Regions from separate parts of the Chitinimonas sp. JJ19 genome, predicted to be linked through region 1. Evidence: predicted binding sites of a transcription regulator. Region 1 holds the regulator's gene; the other holds the start of a gene.
The links. The regulator sigma-54, encoded in region 1, starts transcription at its own class of promoters, with help from an activator protein. The targets are predictions, from matches to a motif close to CTGGCACGCTTCATGCTT.
Positions count from the first base shown of each region.

Region 2: the regulator sigma-54 is predicted to act here: its motif matches at 3,680-3,697, upstream of flgB (flagellar basal body rod protein FlgB).

Region 1 is NZ_JBAMDD010000011.1:146,120-153,248, reverse strand. Features, by position in the region: gene V7714_RS14725 (flavin prenyltransferase UbiX) at 1-192, opposite strand, end outside; gene rapZ (RNase adapter RapZ) at 189-1,049, opposite strand; gene hprK (HPr(Ser) kinase/phosphatase) at 1,056-1,997, opposite strand; gene V7714_RS14710 (PTS sugar transporter subunit IIA) at 2,068-2,523, opposite strand; gene hpf (ribosome hibernation-promoting factor, HPF/YfiA family) at 2,712-3,059, opposite strand; gene V7714_RS14700 (RNA polymerase factor sigma-54) at 3,103-4,563, opposite strand; gene lptB (LPS export ABC transporter ATP-binding protein) at 4,581-5,306, opposite strand; gene lptA (lipopolysaccharide transport periplasmic protein LptA) at 5,303-5,836, opposite strand; gene lptC (LPS export ABC transporter periplasmic protein LptC) at 5,817-6,392, opposite strand; gene kdsC (3-deoxy-manno-octulosonate-8-phosphatase KdsC) at 6,395-6,910, opposite strand; gene V7714_RS14675 (KpsF/GutQ family sugar-phosphate isomerase) at 6,980-7,129, opposite strand, start outside.
Region 2 is NZ_JBAMDD010000003.1:162,785-169,913, reverse strand. Features, by position in the region: gene V7714_RS05255 (flagellar hook protein FlgE) at 1-1,976, opposite strand, end outside; gene V7714_RS05250 (flagellar hook assembly protein FlgD) at 2,045-2,719, opposite strand; gene flgC (flagellar basal body rod protein FlgC) at 2,735-3,148, opposite strand; gene flgB (flagellar basal body rod protein FlgB) at 3,215-3,628, opposite strand; gene cysN (sulfate adenylyltransferase subunit CysN) at 3,881-5,320, opposite strand; gene cysD (sulfate adenylyltransferase subunit CysD) at 5,320-6,243, opposite strand; gene V7714_RS05225 (23S rRNA (adenine(2030)-N(6))-methyltransferase RlmJ) at 6,407-7,129, shown strand, end outside.

The DNA.
Region 1 (7,129 bases):
CATGGTTTCGACTTCCTTGGCGCGCGATGGCCAGGTTTCGTCCAGCTCTTGCTTGATGACGATCTGGGCGGCTTGGGAGTACAGCAGGTAGACATGTACACCGGCGGCCAGCAGGCATTCGAGTAGGCGCAGGCCGTAGGGCATGCCGGAGGCGCCGGTCAGCGCCAGGGTGACGGTGCGGGGCTTGCTCATGTGGGGCTGGACTCCCTGTGCCGCACCAGCACTTGGCGTTCCTGCGCAAAATGGGCTGCCAGCTTTTCGGCCAGCCAGACCGAGCGGTGCTGGCCGCCGGTACAGCCTATGCCGACGGTGACATAGCTGCGGTTGTCGCGATCAAATGCGGGCAGCCAGTTTTCCAGATAGCGCAGGACATCGGCGTACATGGCCTGGGGGGCGGCCTCGGCCTCCAGAAACTGGATGACGGGTTGATCGAGCCCGGTGAGGGGGCGCAGGCTGGGGTCGTAGTAAGGATTGGGCAGGCAGCGGGCGTCGAACACGAAGTCTGCATCCAGCGGCAGGCCATGCTTGAAGCCGAACGACTGGAAGATAAGGGTGAGGCGGGACTGGTCCAGCGCCAGGAATTGTTTGACCCAGGCCCGCAGGGCGTTGGCGCTCAGCTCGCTGGTATCGACCCGGTGCGACAGATCGGCCACGCTGGCCAGGATCTCGCGCTCCAGGCTGATGCATTCCGCCACGGTGTAGTCGGTATGCAGGGTGGAGAGCGGGTGCTTGCGGCGGGTTTCGGAAAAGCGTTTGAGCAGCGATTCGGTCTTGGCTTCGAGGAACAATACCCGTACGTCCAGGCCCTGGCTCTTGAGGTCTGCCACGCAGTCGGGCAGGGCGGGCAGGCTTTGGGCGCCGCGTATGTCCACGCTGATGCCGACCCGCTGATGGCCTTCGCCTTGCAGCAGGCGCACGGTCTGCGGCAGCAGGGTGGCGGGCAGGTTGTCTATGCAGTAGTAGCCCAGGTCTTCCAGCAGTTTGAGCGCGACGCTCTTGCCGGAGCCGGACAGGCCCGATATCAGTACGATCTGCAGCACGGTGGCCATGGCCGCTTATTCTCCTGATTCCATGAAACGTTGGTGCCGCTCGATGAACTCACGGGTGGAGTCGATGCCACGCAGTTGCAGGATGTAGTTGCGTACGGCGGCCTCGACCAGCACGGCGAGGTTGCGGCCGGCGGCGACGGGCAGTACGACCTTGCGTATGGCCACATCCAGCACGGCCTGGGTGGCGGCCTGCATCTGCAGCCTATCCAGCGGGGTGATGGATTCGGCCTGCTTGGTCAGGTGGATGATGAGCTTGAGGTTCTTGCGCGGGCGAACGGCGGTTTCACCGAAGATGGTGCGGATATTGAGCACGCCCAGGCCGCGTACTTCGAGGAAGTCGCGCAGCAGGGGCGGGCAGCGGCCTTCCAGGGTGTCGGGGGCGATGCGGTAGAGCTCCACCACGTCGTCGGCAACCAGGCCGTGGCCGCGCGAGATCAGTTCCAGCGCTAGTTCGCTCTTGCCCATGGCGCTTTCACCGGTAATCAGCACACCGACCTCCAGCACGTCGAGGAACACGCCATGCAGGTTGGTGGAGACGGCCAGCGCTTTGGCCAGATAGAAGCGCAGCACGTCCATCAGGTAGGGCGATTGTTCGGGCGAGGTCAGTAGCGGGACATGGGCGCGTTCGCAGGCTTCGCGCAGCATATCGGGCGCTGGCTGGCCGTTGGCGATGATCATGGCCGCCATATCGGTGCTGAACAGGTGGTCCAACGACTTTTTCAGGGCGGTGGCCTCTACCTGCTGCAGGTAGGCGATTTCGGCCAGGCCCAATACCTGAATGCGGTTGGGGTGGACGAAATTGAGGTGACCGACCAGGGCGTGGGCCGGCTTCTGGTTATCGGCCTCGTTGGACAGCAGATTGTTGGCGCCACTCTGGCCAGCCAGCCAGGTCAGGCGCAGTTTCTCTGCGTTGTCGATGAACAGCTGGCGGACGGTGATTTGGGGCATGGTTCCGTTTCTGTATCAGGCCTGATAGCGACGGTGCCGGGGGCGGGCCGGGGCTGGCTGCCCCGGTGGCTTAGGCTTGCCAGTGGGTGAGCAGTTGGTGCACGTCTTCCGGTGTGGTGGCCTGGCTCAGCGCTTCGCGGATTTTTTTGTCACTGAACAGCTGTGCCAGTTCCGACAGGATCTGCAAATGCAGGTCGGTTGCCTGTTCGGGCACCATCAGTACGAAGGCGAGGTTGACTGGCTTGCCGTCTGGCGCCTCGAAGGGGATGGCTTGCTTGAGGCGCACAAACACCCCTACGGCCTCCTTCAGGCCCTTGATGCGGCCGTGCGGTATGGCGACACCCTGGCCCAGCCCGGTCGAGCCCAGCTTTTCGCGGGCGAACAGGGCGTCGAAGATGGCTGCGCGGGCGATGCCGTGGCTGTTCTCGAACAAGAGGCCGGCCTGTTCGAACAGGCGCTTCTTGCTGGTCAAGTCCAGATCGAGAAAGACGTTGGTCAATGGCAGGAGTGAGGCGATCAGGGCCATGGTTGTGCAATGCTGGAATAGGCCGCCATTGTACGCCGGTGGGCGGCCAGGACAAGGCGTGAAAGTCGGCTTGTGCTGGGGGTGTGGTGCCAGTGTGGCATGGTCTGCAGCAGAATGGAAAACGGGAACGGTGTCCCTGTACCGTTCCCGTTCCCTCTCGTCACTTGCGCTTTACTGCTACGGCGCCGTCAGGCGGCTGCCTGATCGTGGCTTTCCGGTTCTACGTGATGCTTCATGGCATCGGTGTGGCGGTCTCCATATCGCTTTTCTTTGTGCTTTAACACTTGCCGATCCAGCTTGTCGGCCACCAGGTCTATGGCGGCGTACATATCGGGCTCGGTGGCTTCCACATGGATATCCTTGCCGCGCAGATGCACATTCACTTCTATCTTCTGCTGCAGCTTGTCGACGCTGAGGGTGACGCCCATGTCGATCACATGATCGAAGTGGCGGGTGACCCTCTCCAGCTTGGTCTGCACGTATTCGCGGATGGCTGGGGTTACGTCGAGGTGGTGCCCACTGATGGTCAGGTTCATACGACTCTCCTTGTGTTAAGGACGCCGCCTAGCTGCGGGGCGGCTACAGGGACTTTCGTTGGTTCACGGGAGGGATCTGCAAGGCTTCACGGTACTTTGCGACGGTACGGCGGGCAACATTGATGCCCTGCTTGCCGAGCACTTCGGCCAGCGTACTGTCACTCAGTGGTTTCTTGGGGTCTTCGTTCTGTATCAGTTGTTTGAGAAGGGCTTTGATGGCGATGGCCGAGCATTCGCCGCCCGAGTCGGTATCTACATGGCTGCCGAAGAAATACTTGAACTCATAGATGCCACGCGGCGTGAGCATGTATTTCTGGGTAGTCACCCGAGAGATGGTCGATTCGTGCAGGTCCAGCTCCTCCGCAATATCGCGCAGCACCAGGGGGCGCATGGCGACTTCGCCGTGTTCGAAAAATCGCTGCTGCTTTTCGACGATGGCCTGTGCTACGCGGAGTATGGTGTCGAAGCGTTGCTGGACGTTCTTGATCAGCCACTTGGCTTCCTGCAGCTGGCCGGACAGGCCTGTGCCGTTTTCACGATGTTGCCGCAGGATGTTGGCGTACAACTGGTTGACCTTGAGTTTGGGCATCGCAGCTTCGTTCAGCTGGACCGTCCAGCCGTTGCGAAGCTTCTTCACCACCACGTCTGCTACCACGTAGCGGGTGTCAGTCTCGCCGAACACTGCTCCGGGCCGTGGGTTCAGTCGCTGTACCAGCAACTGCGCGGCTCGCAGGGCGGTGTCGTCGCATTTCAGCGTTTTCTTAAGCTTACTGTAGTCCTTGTTAGCCAATAAATCGAGGTGCTCGGCCACAATCTCAAGTGCCAATCCGCTGGCCGGTTCGTGCTGCATCAACTGCTGTAATTGCAACTTCAGGCAGTCCTTGAGATCGACTGCGCCCACGCCACAAGGTTCCAGCTGGCGTATCAATTGCAGGCTGACCTGCAGTTCTTCCAGCTCGATTTCCAGTTCGTCGCGCAGGGATTCGGGGATCAACTCAAAGATTTCGACCAACGGTAGGCCCAGGTAGCCATCGTCGTCCAGCGCGTCGATGACCAGGTTGGCCACGGCATGGTCGCGCTGGCTCAGGGGCAACAGGCCCAGCTGGGCCAGCAGGTGCTCGCGCAGGGTGCTGATGCGTGCGACGTTGGCCTGGGGGTCGAACTCGTCATCGTCTTCGCGCTGGCGCCCGCCGCCGCTTTCGTTCCAGTAGCTGTCGCCCAGCGCGCCATCCATGTCGAAATCGGGTTCGGCGGTATCGGTACTGGGGGCCTCGTCGAGCGAGGGGGGCGGCTCGGTCACCTCCACCGGGCTGCCGTCCTCGCGTACCGGGTGGATTTCCGGCTCGTTGTCGTCCTCGCGCTCCAGCATGGGGTTGTCCTGCAGGAAGCGTTCTATCTCCTGGTTCAGGTCAAGCGTGGAGAGCTGCAGCAACTTGATGGATTGCTGTAGCTGCGGCGTAAGCGTGAGTGACTGGGAGAGCTTGAGTTGGAGGGATTGTTTCATGCTGACACGGTAACAGGCTAAAGCCTGAAATGCTCACCTAGGTAAACCCGGCGGACATTGTCGTTATAGACGATCTCTTCGGCGCTCCCCGAGGCCAGGACGCTGCCTTCGTTGATGATATAGGCGCGATCGCAGATGCCCAGCGTCTCCCGCACATTGTGGTCGGTAATCAGTACACCGATCTTGCGCTCCTTGAGGAAGCGGATGATCTTCTGGATATCCATCACGGCGATGGGGTCTACCCCGGCAAAGGGCTCGTCCAGCAGGATAAAGCGAGGGTTGGCAGCCAGAGCGCGGGCAATCTCGCAGCGGCGGCGTTCGCCACCCGATAGCGAGAGGGCGCTGCTGTCGCGCAGGTGGGCAATGTTCAACTCGCGCAGCAGTCTGTCCAGCCGGCGTTCTATCGTTTCGCTGTTGGTGACATGCAGCTCCAGTATGGCGCGCACATTCTCCGCCACGGTCATGCGGCGGAAGATGGAGGCTTCCTGCGGCAAGTAGCCCAGCCCCAGGCGGGAGCGCTGATGCATGGGCAGGTGGGTGATCTCGGCGTCATCCAGGAAGATCTTGCCGCCGTTGAGAGCGACCATGCCGACTATCATGTAGAAGCTGGTGGTCTTGCCGGCGCCATTGGGGCCGAGAAGGCCGACAACCTCGCCGGCATCCACGTGCAGCGAGACATCGCGGACCACCGTGCGGGATTTGTAGCGCTTTTGCAGGTGCTGGGCGGACAGGCGTGCGGTCATGGCTTAGCTTGGCTCTCGGGCTTTTTCTTGGGCTGTATCACCAGCTTTACCCGGCCATCGGTGCCGGGTGTGGCGCTGGCATTGCCTTCGGCCCGGAAGATCTCGGTCACGCTGTTGTAGACGATATGGCTGCCGCTCAGCTCATCCTGGCCGCGCTTGAGCCAGGCGTTGCCGGTCAGCTTGACGTCGCCGGTCTTGCTGTCGTAGTCGAGCTTGTCGGAGCGGGCATCCAGCCAGACTTCCTGGCCTTCCATCTTTTGCTTGAACTTGACGGGGCGGCCGCTGGCCTGGACGGTTTGTTCGCCGTCGGCCTGTTCGGTGATCACGGCCTGGTCGGCGTCCAGTGACAGGGTGCCCTGTACCAGCCTGACGCCGCCTTCCAAGACGGAGCGACCGGTTTTCTGATCCTGGCTGACGCGGCCGGCATCGACATTGATGGGTTTGCCGCTGTCGGCCTTCTCGGCCAGGGCCAGGGGGGCCAGCAGGGTCAGGGCGCTGGTCAGCAGCAGCTTAGCGTTGAGGCGGGGCATAGTAGAGGCTCACATTGGAACGCAGGTTCAGGCGTGTGTTCGGGTGGTCGTAGTCAAAGCCGGTGCTGCGCATGCGGTTGCCGCCGCTCACCATGTCGGCGGGGGCGTCCGAGCTGGCCAGGCCACGGGTGATGTCCAGCTGCAGGCGGCTGCTCTTGAGTGTCATCGCGTCGACGCCGGCTGCTGCAGTGCGGTGCATGCGTACATCCTGCTCGAAGAAAACCCGGTCGCCGCCTTCGGTGATGCGGGCTTTTTCGGCATTGATGGTGAGCGTAGGCTCGCCGGGCAGGGTGCGTACCAACAGGGCATCTGCAAACTCGGAGTGATCATCATGCGGATAATGCCGCATGCCGCTGGCGGTCAACTGGTAGAGCGGCTTGCCATCGGGGCCGTAGCCGGTGGCCACAAAGCGGTTGATGGTCAGGTCGGGGTCGCGGCTGCCGGCGGGGGGCGAGAAGTAGGGCAGGTTGGTGGCGCGGTCCAGCAGCAGTGCCATGCCGGCCAGGAGGCCGAGCAGTAGCAGGGGGAAGGCGCGGGCCGCGCGGTCGGGCAGCATGCTCACTTTAGATAGGGCGCCAGTTGTGCGTCCAGGGTGCCCTGGGCTTGCATGATGATTTCGCAGGCTTCCCGCACGGCGCCGTTGCCGCCACGCGCGCCGGTGACGTAGTGGGCGTGCTGGCGCACCAGGGTGGGGGAGTCGGGTACGGCGACGGCGAAGGCCACGCGGCGCATGACGGGCAGGTCGATGACATCGTCGCCCATATAGCCGCAATCGGCCATGCTGAAGCCGGTGTCGCTCAGCAGTTGCTCAAATGCGGCTAGCTTGTCGTGCGCGCCCTGGATCAGGTGATCGATGCCCAGGTTGCGGGCACGGTGCTCTACCAGGCGGGAGTTGCGACCGGTGATGATGGCCAGCGCCACGCCGGACTGCCGCAGCATCTTGAGGCCGTGGCCATCGAGCGAGTTGAAGGCTTTCAGTTCTTCGCCGCTGTCGGTGTAGTAGAGGCTGCCGTCGGTCATGACGCCATCGACGTCGAATATCATCAGTCTTACGTTATGTGCGCGTTCCAGCACCGTATTTTCCTTGTCTGCCTGATCGCCCTGAGGCGCTGGCGTGCTATCCGATATTTAAAGGTATAGGGCTTACACCACGCCGGCGCGCAACAGATCGTGCATGCGCAGGGCGCCCACCAGTTTGCCTTCATCCAGTACCAGGACCACATAGACCTTGGCCTGCTCCATCAACTGCACGGCTTCGGCCGCCAGCTTGTGGGCGGCGATGGTCTTGGGGTT
Region 2 (7,129 bases), on a different contig from region 1:
TTGATCGTTTGCGCATTGGCCTGGTAGGACCGTTGCGCGGTAATCATGTCCACGAGTTCCTTGGTCAGGTCGATATTGGAATCCTCGACCGCGCCCGACTGCAGGGCGCCAAAGTCACTCGTACCCGGCGTACCAATCCGCGCCTGGTTGGACGCGTAGCTTTCTGCCCAACGGTTATCGCCCAAAGGCTGCAAACCCTGCGGGTTGGCAAAGTTGAACAGCGTTATCTGGCCTATCGTGCGGTTCTGGCCGTTGGAGTAACGGCCCAGTATCAGACCGTCCTTGCCTATCGACAGACCCGTGATATTGCCGTCTGCGTAACCATCCTGGCTCAGTTCATTCACACCGAACTGGTTGCCGAACTGGGTTGTCCCCGTCAGGAAGGTGGTAAACGCCAAGGGCGTCTGCGCACCGCTCGGAGACGGTATCGGAGAGGTATATGCAAAGCTCGTGCCACCATTCATCTTGCCGGCGGAATCAAAGGTCACATAGCCAGGTTGCAATACCGGCGTTGCCCCGTCAAAGCTCGTCTGCACCTCCCAGGCATTCACCCCCACCTTGGTCATATAGAAGGTCAAGGTATGCCTCACCCCTTGCGAGTCATACACATCCGCCGAGGTCGAGTGGGTAAAGGTATTGGGGTCCGTCGGGTTTACCGCCGGTGAGCTACGGGTTTCCACCGAACCGGCGGTGAACACCCCCGCACGCTGGGTCACACCCTGCAGGCTGAGATTGAAGTTCATCGGACCGCCGGGCTCGCCAAAAGGCCCAGGTGGGTAGGTATAGGTTGCCGGGATGATGGGATCGGAAATGATCTGGCCGTTCGTATTGAACACCACAGCCGGAATGGGGGTGACACCGTCGGGCAAGGTGGAGACCGGTCCGGCGCCATCGATATCATAGGTAGCCGTCCAGGTATTGGTGGCTGCCTTGGTCAGGGTAATGGCCAGCGTGTGGGTCACACCATTGGGGTCGCGGAATGTCGTGTTGTAGACATGGGGCGTGGTGACCGGGTCATTGGCGTCCAGGTTGGAGTTGTAGACCGCCACCGTGGTGCTCGATCCCACATCGCTGACACTGATGGTGCCGTTCACAGGTGCAGCCGTCTCCTGGATGCCGGAGAAATTCAGATTGAAGTTGAACGGCGTCGAGCCATAGGCCGGCGCAGGCGAACCTATGGGGTAGGACACCGACTGGGTAGCACCCGATTGCAACTGGCCGCCCGGCGTAAAGACCAGCGGTGTATCGGTACTGGTGAACGAGCCTGCTCCATCCAGCTGGGTCTGCACACTCCAGGTAGCCGGCCCCACATTGATCAGCCGCACATTCAGCAAGTGGAACTGCCCCATGGGATCGGCCACCCGGGTCTGGTAGTCGATCTGCGTCCCTACGCCAGCCCCCTGCTGCAACTGGGCTCCTGTTACGGATACCGTCTGGGTGCCGCGTGATATCAGGTCTTCCCGCGCGTCCAGATTCATCCCCACCGTCAGGCCAGCATTGGCCAGGGTAGAGCCGCCCGTGGCGCGGGCACCGATATTCGAGGTGCGTACCTGTATGGCCTCGGGTGAGCTGCCAGTCAGCAGTTGGTTATTCTCGTTGGCGATGTAACCGGCCAGCTTTTGGCCGTTGTTGACGATATAGCCGTCCCTGTCCAGCTGGAACTGACCATTGCGGCTATAGCTATAGCTGCCGGAAGGGTCTATCAGGCGGAAGAAACCATTGCCCTGTATGGCGATATCCAGTGGGTTGTTGGTGCTGCTGATATTGCCCTGGGCAAATTGCTGGGCCACATTCGAGGTGCGGCCACCGATACCCACCTGCACGCTGGTACTGGCCAGGGTGTTGGCATAAATATCGGCAAACTCGGCGCGCGATCCCTTGTAGCCGACGGTGTTGGCATTGGCCACGTTGTTGCCGACCACGTCGAGGAATTTGGAGGCGGAATTCAGACCGCTCAAACCTTGCTGGAAGCCCATGGTGTTACTCCTGGATATCGCTTGCGGGTTACGCTGTTTGATGCTTTACCGGCCGCAGCCGGCGGGCATTACATGATGCTGCTGACGTCGCCAAACGGCAGTACACGGCCATCGGTCAGCCGCAGATTGACCGTACCGCCGGTCATGGCCACGCTGTCGACCTTGACGTAGGTGTAACTCGGTATCTGCTTGTTGCCGCCATTGGCTTGTGCCACCGAGGCCGAAATGTAGTACTTGCCGGCAGGCAGGCTATTGCCATTGGCCCCCTTGCCATCCCACTCCACCGCCTGGCGACCAGCGAGCTGCTTGCCCAGCTGTATCTCATCCACCTTGTTGTTGCTGGCGTCGTAGATGGCAACAGTCACCACGCCACCCTCGGCAGGCACATCAATCTCATTGGTGACCGGCTTGCTGCCATCGAACTGCATGGTGTCGCCCTCCACCATCACCGTCTTGCCTATCAGCGCCGCTGCCTGATAACTCTGGGCGGCATTGAAGGTCGCCATCATGCTGGTGATGCTGGCATTCATGTTCTCTATCCCACTGACAGTGCTCATCTGCGCCATCTGGCTGGTGCTTTCCGCACTATCCATGGGGTTCATCGGATCCTGGTTCTGCAATTGGGTAATCAGCAGCTTGAGGAAGCGATCCTGGGTTTCTTGCGATTTGTTCTTGCTGTCGCGCGCCTTGTTGATGCTCTCGAACAGGTCGGCACTATTGGTCACGCCGGTGGTGGTGGTCATGGCGTCGGTTCCCTATCAGGCTTGGCCCAGTTGCAACGTCCGCTGCAGCAGGGTCTTGGCGGTATTCATCATGTCGGCATTGGTCTGGTAGGAGCGCGAGGCGGAGATCATATTGGTCATCTCCTCCACCACATTCACATTGGGCATGGCGATATAGCCATTGCCATCCGCCAGCGGATTCTTGGGGTCGTACACCAGCCTGGGCGGTGCCTGATCTTCCGACACGGCCGCAACCGTCACCCCGACTGCCTGGGGCTGTCCGGCATTGAGCTGAGTGGCGGCAAACACCACTTGCTTGGCACGGTAAGGCTGCCCCGTGGAGCTGGTGGCGCTCTCGGCATTGGCCAGGTTGCTGGCGGTCGCATTCAGCCGTATCGACTGTGCGGTCATGGCCGACCCGGCAATATCAAACACGCGGAACAAAGACATGGTTTACTACTCCTGTTTTCCTGCCTGGCCGACTAGCGTCGCCACGCTGGATTCTGCAAGCTGCGCTTACTGCGACTGCAATGCAGACTTGTAGCCTTCGATACGGCGCTGCAGAAAGGTCAGCCCAGCCTGATAGCGGATGGCATTGTCGGTGAAATTGCTCATTTCCACGTTCATGTCCACCGTGTTGCCATCGATCGACGGCTGTATATCGTTGCGGTACATCAGTTCGGCTTCCAGCGTGCTGCTGGTCTTACCTGCCAAGTGCCGGCTATCTGTCCTGGCCAGCCCCACGCCCTGCCCGGCGCCACGCTGTGCCGATACCGCATTGCCCAGCGCCTGGGCAAAGTCAAAATCGCGGGCCTTGTAGCCCGGTGTATCGGCATTGGCGATATTGCTGGCTATCACTTCCTGCCGCGTCGCCCTGAGCTTGAGCGCGGCTTCATTGAAAGCAAGGTGGTTACTCAGCCTGGATATCATGGCGGCCTCACGGGGTGAATGGCTGTTTTATGGTCCTGTCGGATAACAGCAAAGCACGCAGCATGCCAAGCCATGATTCACTGTGAAATCAGATCCTTGACCACCATACCAAGGGGGCGGCAAGAAACGGAGCGGCAAGCCTTGCCGCCCCACGCCGCAGGCCGGCGGCAACTGTCGCCAGGGATGCTAAATGCAAACAGGCCAGCACGAAGGCTGGCCTGTTCTGGCTTTGTGGCAGGGCGGGAATGACGTCTATTTACCCAGCAGGCCGCTGATATCCTTGGCCTCCCAGCTTGGGAAATACTTGCGCACCAAGCCATTCAGCTCCACCTCGAAGGCACGCAACCGCTCCAGTTCGTTCAGGTCGGCCTGCCCGCCCTCCGCCACCGCGGCGGCCACCACCATGCCGGCACCAGCCGTCGCATTGCTCAGGCGGTCTATCACGATCAGGCTGCCCGTGCCACGGCACTCGCGGTAAGCATCGAACACCACGGGCGCGTTGAGGGTAATCCGGCACAGGCCGATTTCGTTCAGGCCCAGTTGCTGGGTCTCCATCTCAGCCAAGGTATTGACATCCACCCTATGCAGAATGCGCTCAACCCGGCCAAACACCTGCTTGCCCGACAACTTGAAGGCGTATTCCTTGCCCGGCACCAGCGCCTGCTCGCTCATCCAGACGATATGGCTATCCAGCGTGGTGGAGACATTGGGGCGTGTTTCGCTGGCCTTGACGATCATGTCGCCACGGGAGATATCGATCTCGTCCTCCAGCGTCAGGGTGATCGCCTGGCCATTGAACGCTCGCGGCTGTTCGCCCTCGTAGGTCACGATGGCCTTGACCCGGCTTTGCTTGCCCGACGGTAGCGCCACAACGGCGTCACCAGGGTGGATTTCGCCCGCAGCGACGGTGCCGCAAAAACCGCGGAAATCCAGGTTGGGACGATTGACGTACTGTACCGGCAAGCGGAAGGCATCAAGATGCACATCCCTATCTATTTCCACCGTCTCCAGCAGCTTCATCAGCGTCGGCCCGGTATACCAGGGCGCCTGGGTCGATTCGCTCACCACGTTATCGCCACGCAAGGCTGAAATCGGCACGAAGCGGATATCCGGTATACCCAGCTGCTCGGCAAAGGCCAGGTATTCAGACTGTATGCGCTCGTAAACAGCCTGGTCGAAATCCACCAGATCCATCTTGTTCACCGCCACGATCACATGCCGTATGCCCAGCAGGCTCACGATAAAGCTGTGCCGGCGGGTCTGCGTCTGCACACCGCGACGGGCATCAATCAGGATGATGGCCAGATTGCTGGTCGAGGCCCCCGTCGCCATATTCCGGGTGTACTGCTCATGGCCCGGACAGTCGGCAATGATGAACTTGCGCTTGTCCGTACTGAAGTAGCGATATGCCACATCAATGGTAATGCCCTGTTCGCGTTCGGCCTGCAGGCCATCCACCAGCAAAGCAAGATCAATCTCTTCATCAGTGGTGTTGTACTTCTTGGAATCACGCTGAATGGCTGCCAGTTGATCCTCGAAGATCAGCTTGGAGTCGTGCAGCAGGCGCCCTATCAGGGTGGATTTGCCGTCGTCCACATTCCCGCAGGTGATGAAGCGCAACAGATCCTTGTTCTCGTGCTGCTTGAGATAGGCCAGGATGTCGCTGGCAATGAGGTCAGATTGGTGCGACATCAGAAATACCCTTCCATTTTCTTTTTTTCCATCGAACCGGCCGAATCATGGTCTATCACCCTGCCCTGCCGCTCGCTGGTCGTGGTCAGCAGCATTTCCTGGATGATCTCCGGCAGCGTGGCCGCAGTAGATTCCACGGCCCCGGTCAGCGGGTAGCAACCCAGGGTACGAAAGCGTACCGACCGAGTAGTGATGCTGGCCTTCTGCTCAGGTGTCAGATACTCGAGGATGCGGTCGTCGTCTATCATCACCAGCGTGCCGTTGTAGTTCACTACCGGCCGTTCTGCCGAGAAGTAGAGCGGCACGATCTCGATGCTCTCAAGATAGATGTACTGCCAGATATCGAGCTCAGTCCAGTTCGACAGCGGAAACACTCGTATGCTCTCGCCCTTGTCTATCTTGGAGTTGTAGATATTCCAGAGCTCCGGTCGCTGGTTCTTGGGGTCCCAGCGATGGTGCTTGTCCCGGAAGGAATAGACCCGCTCCTTGGCGCGGCTCTTTTCCTCATCGCGCCGGGCGCCGCCGAAGGCCGCGTCGAAGCCATGCTTGTTCAGCGCCTGCTTCAAGCCCTCGGTCTTCATCACATCGGTATGCTTGGCCGAACCGGCGGTAAACGGATTGATGCCGGCCTTTACCCCGTCTTCGTTCACATGCACCAGCAGCTCCCAGCCTTCCTTGGCCTGCTTGTCGCGCAGGGCGTACATATCCCTGAACTTCCAGGTGGTATCCACATGCATGAGCGGAAAAGGCGGCTTGCCAGGGGCAAAGGCCTTCTTTGCAAGGTGCAGCATCACGGCTGAATCCTTGCCGATGGAATAGAGCATCACCGGGTTGTCGAATTCGGCGGCAACCTCGCGGATGATATGGATGGACTCGGCCTCAAGCTGTTTGAGGTGGGTCAGGCGATGTTCGGGAAGCGTCATACGGTATTCTGCAATCTCGATAGGTGGAGGCCCGTCAATCCGGCCATCGAAGCAGCTGTTTTACCAGAAGCCAGGCGGGTACAGAAAAACCGAATAGTCATATCGTTATCCAGAGCTGGTAGGGAAGGGTAAAATCCGGCATTGACCACTTTGCGGCGCCGCCATGCTCAGTTACCGCCACGCCTTTCATGCCGGCAATCATGCCGACGTGCTCAAGCACTATCTGCTTACCCGACTACTGACCTATTTCAACCAGAAGGACAAACCCTACTGGTATATAGATACCCACGCAGGCGCGGGCTGCTACCAGCTGGATACAGGCTTTGCCGCCCGTAATGCAGAATTTGCCGCTGGCATCGCCCGGCTGTGGAACCGGCAAGACCTGCCGGAAGGGCTTGCCGCCTATGTCAACCTGATCAAGTCCTTCAATCCGGACGGGCAATTGCGCTACTACCCTGGTTCGCCACTGGTCGCCAAGCATTGCCTGCGGCCAGAGGACAAACTCCGGCTGTTTGAACTGCATCCCACCGATTTCCCCCTGCTGGAAGAAAACATGGCCGGCAGCGGGCGCCAGGCCTTGCTGCAGAAAGGTGATGGATTTGCCGGACTCAAGGCCCTGCTCCCCCCGCCAACCCGCCGGGCACTGACCCTGATCGACCCACCCTACGAAATGAAGGACGACTACGGCCGGGTGGTGGAGGCCATGGAAGAGGCACTCAAGCGCTTCGCCACGGGTGTCTACGCCATCTGGTACCCCATGCTGCAGCGTAGCGACTCGCAGTTGCTCCCGGAAAAACTCAAGCAACTGCCGGTCAAGAGCTGGTTGCATGCCAGCCTGACCGTGCATCGCCCGCGCGCCGATGGCTTCGGCATGCATGGCAGCGGC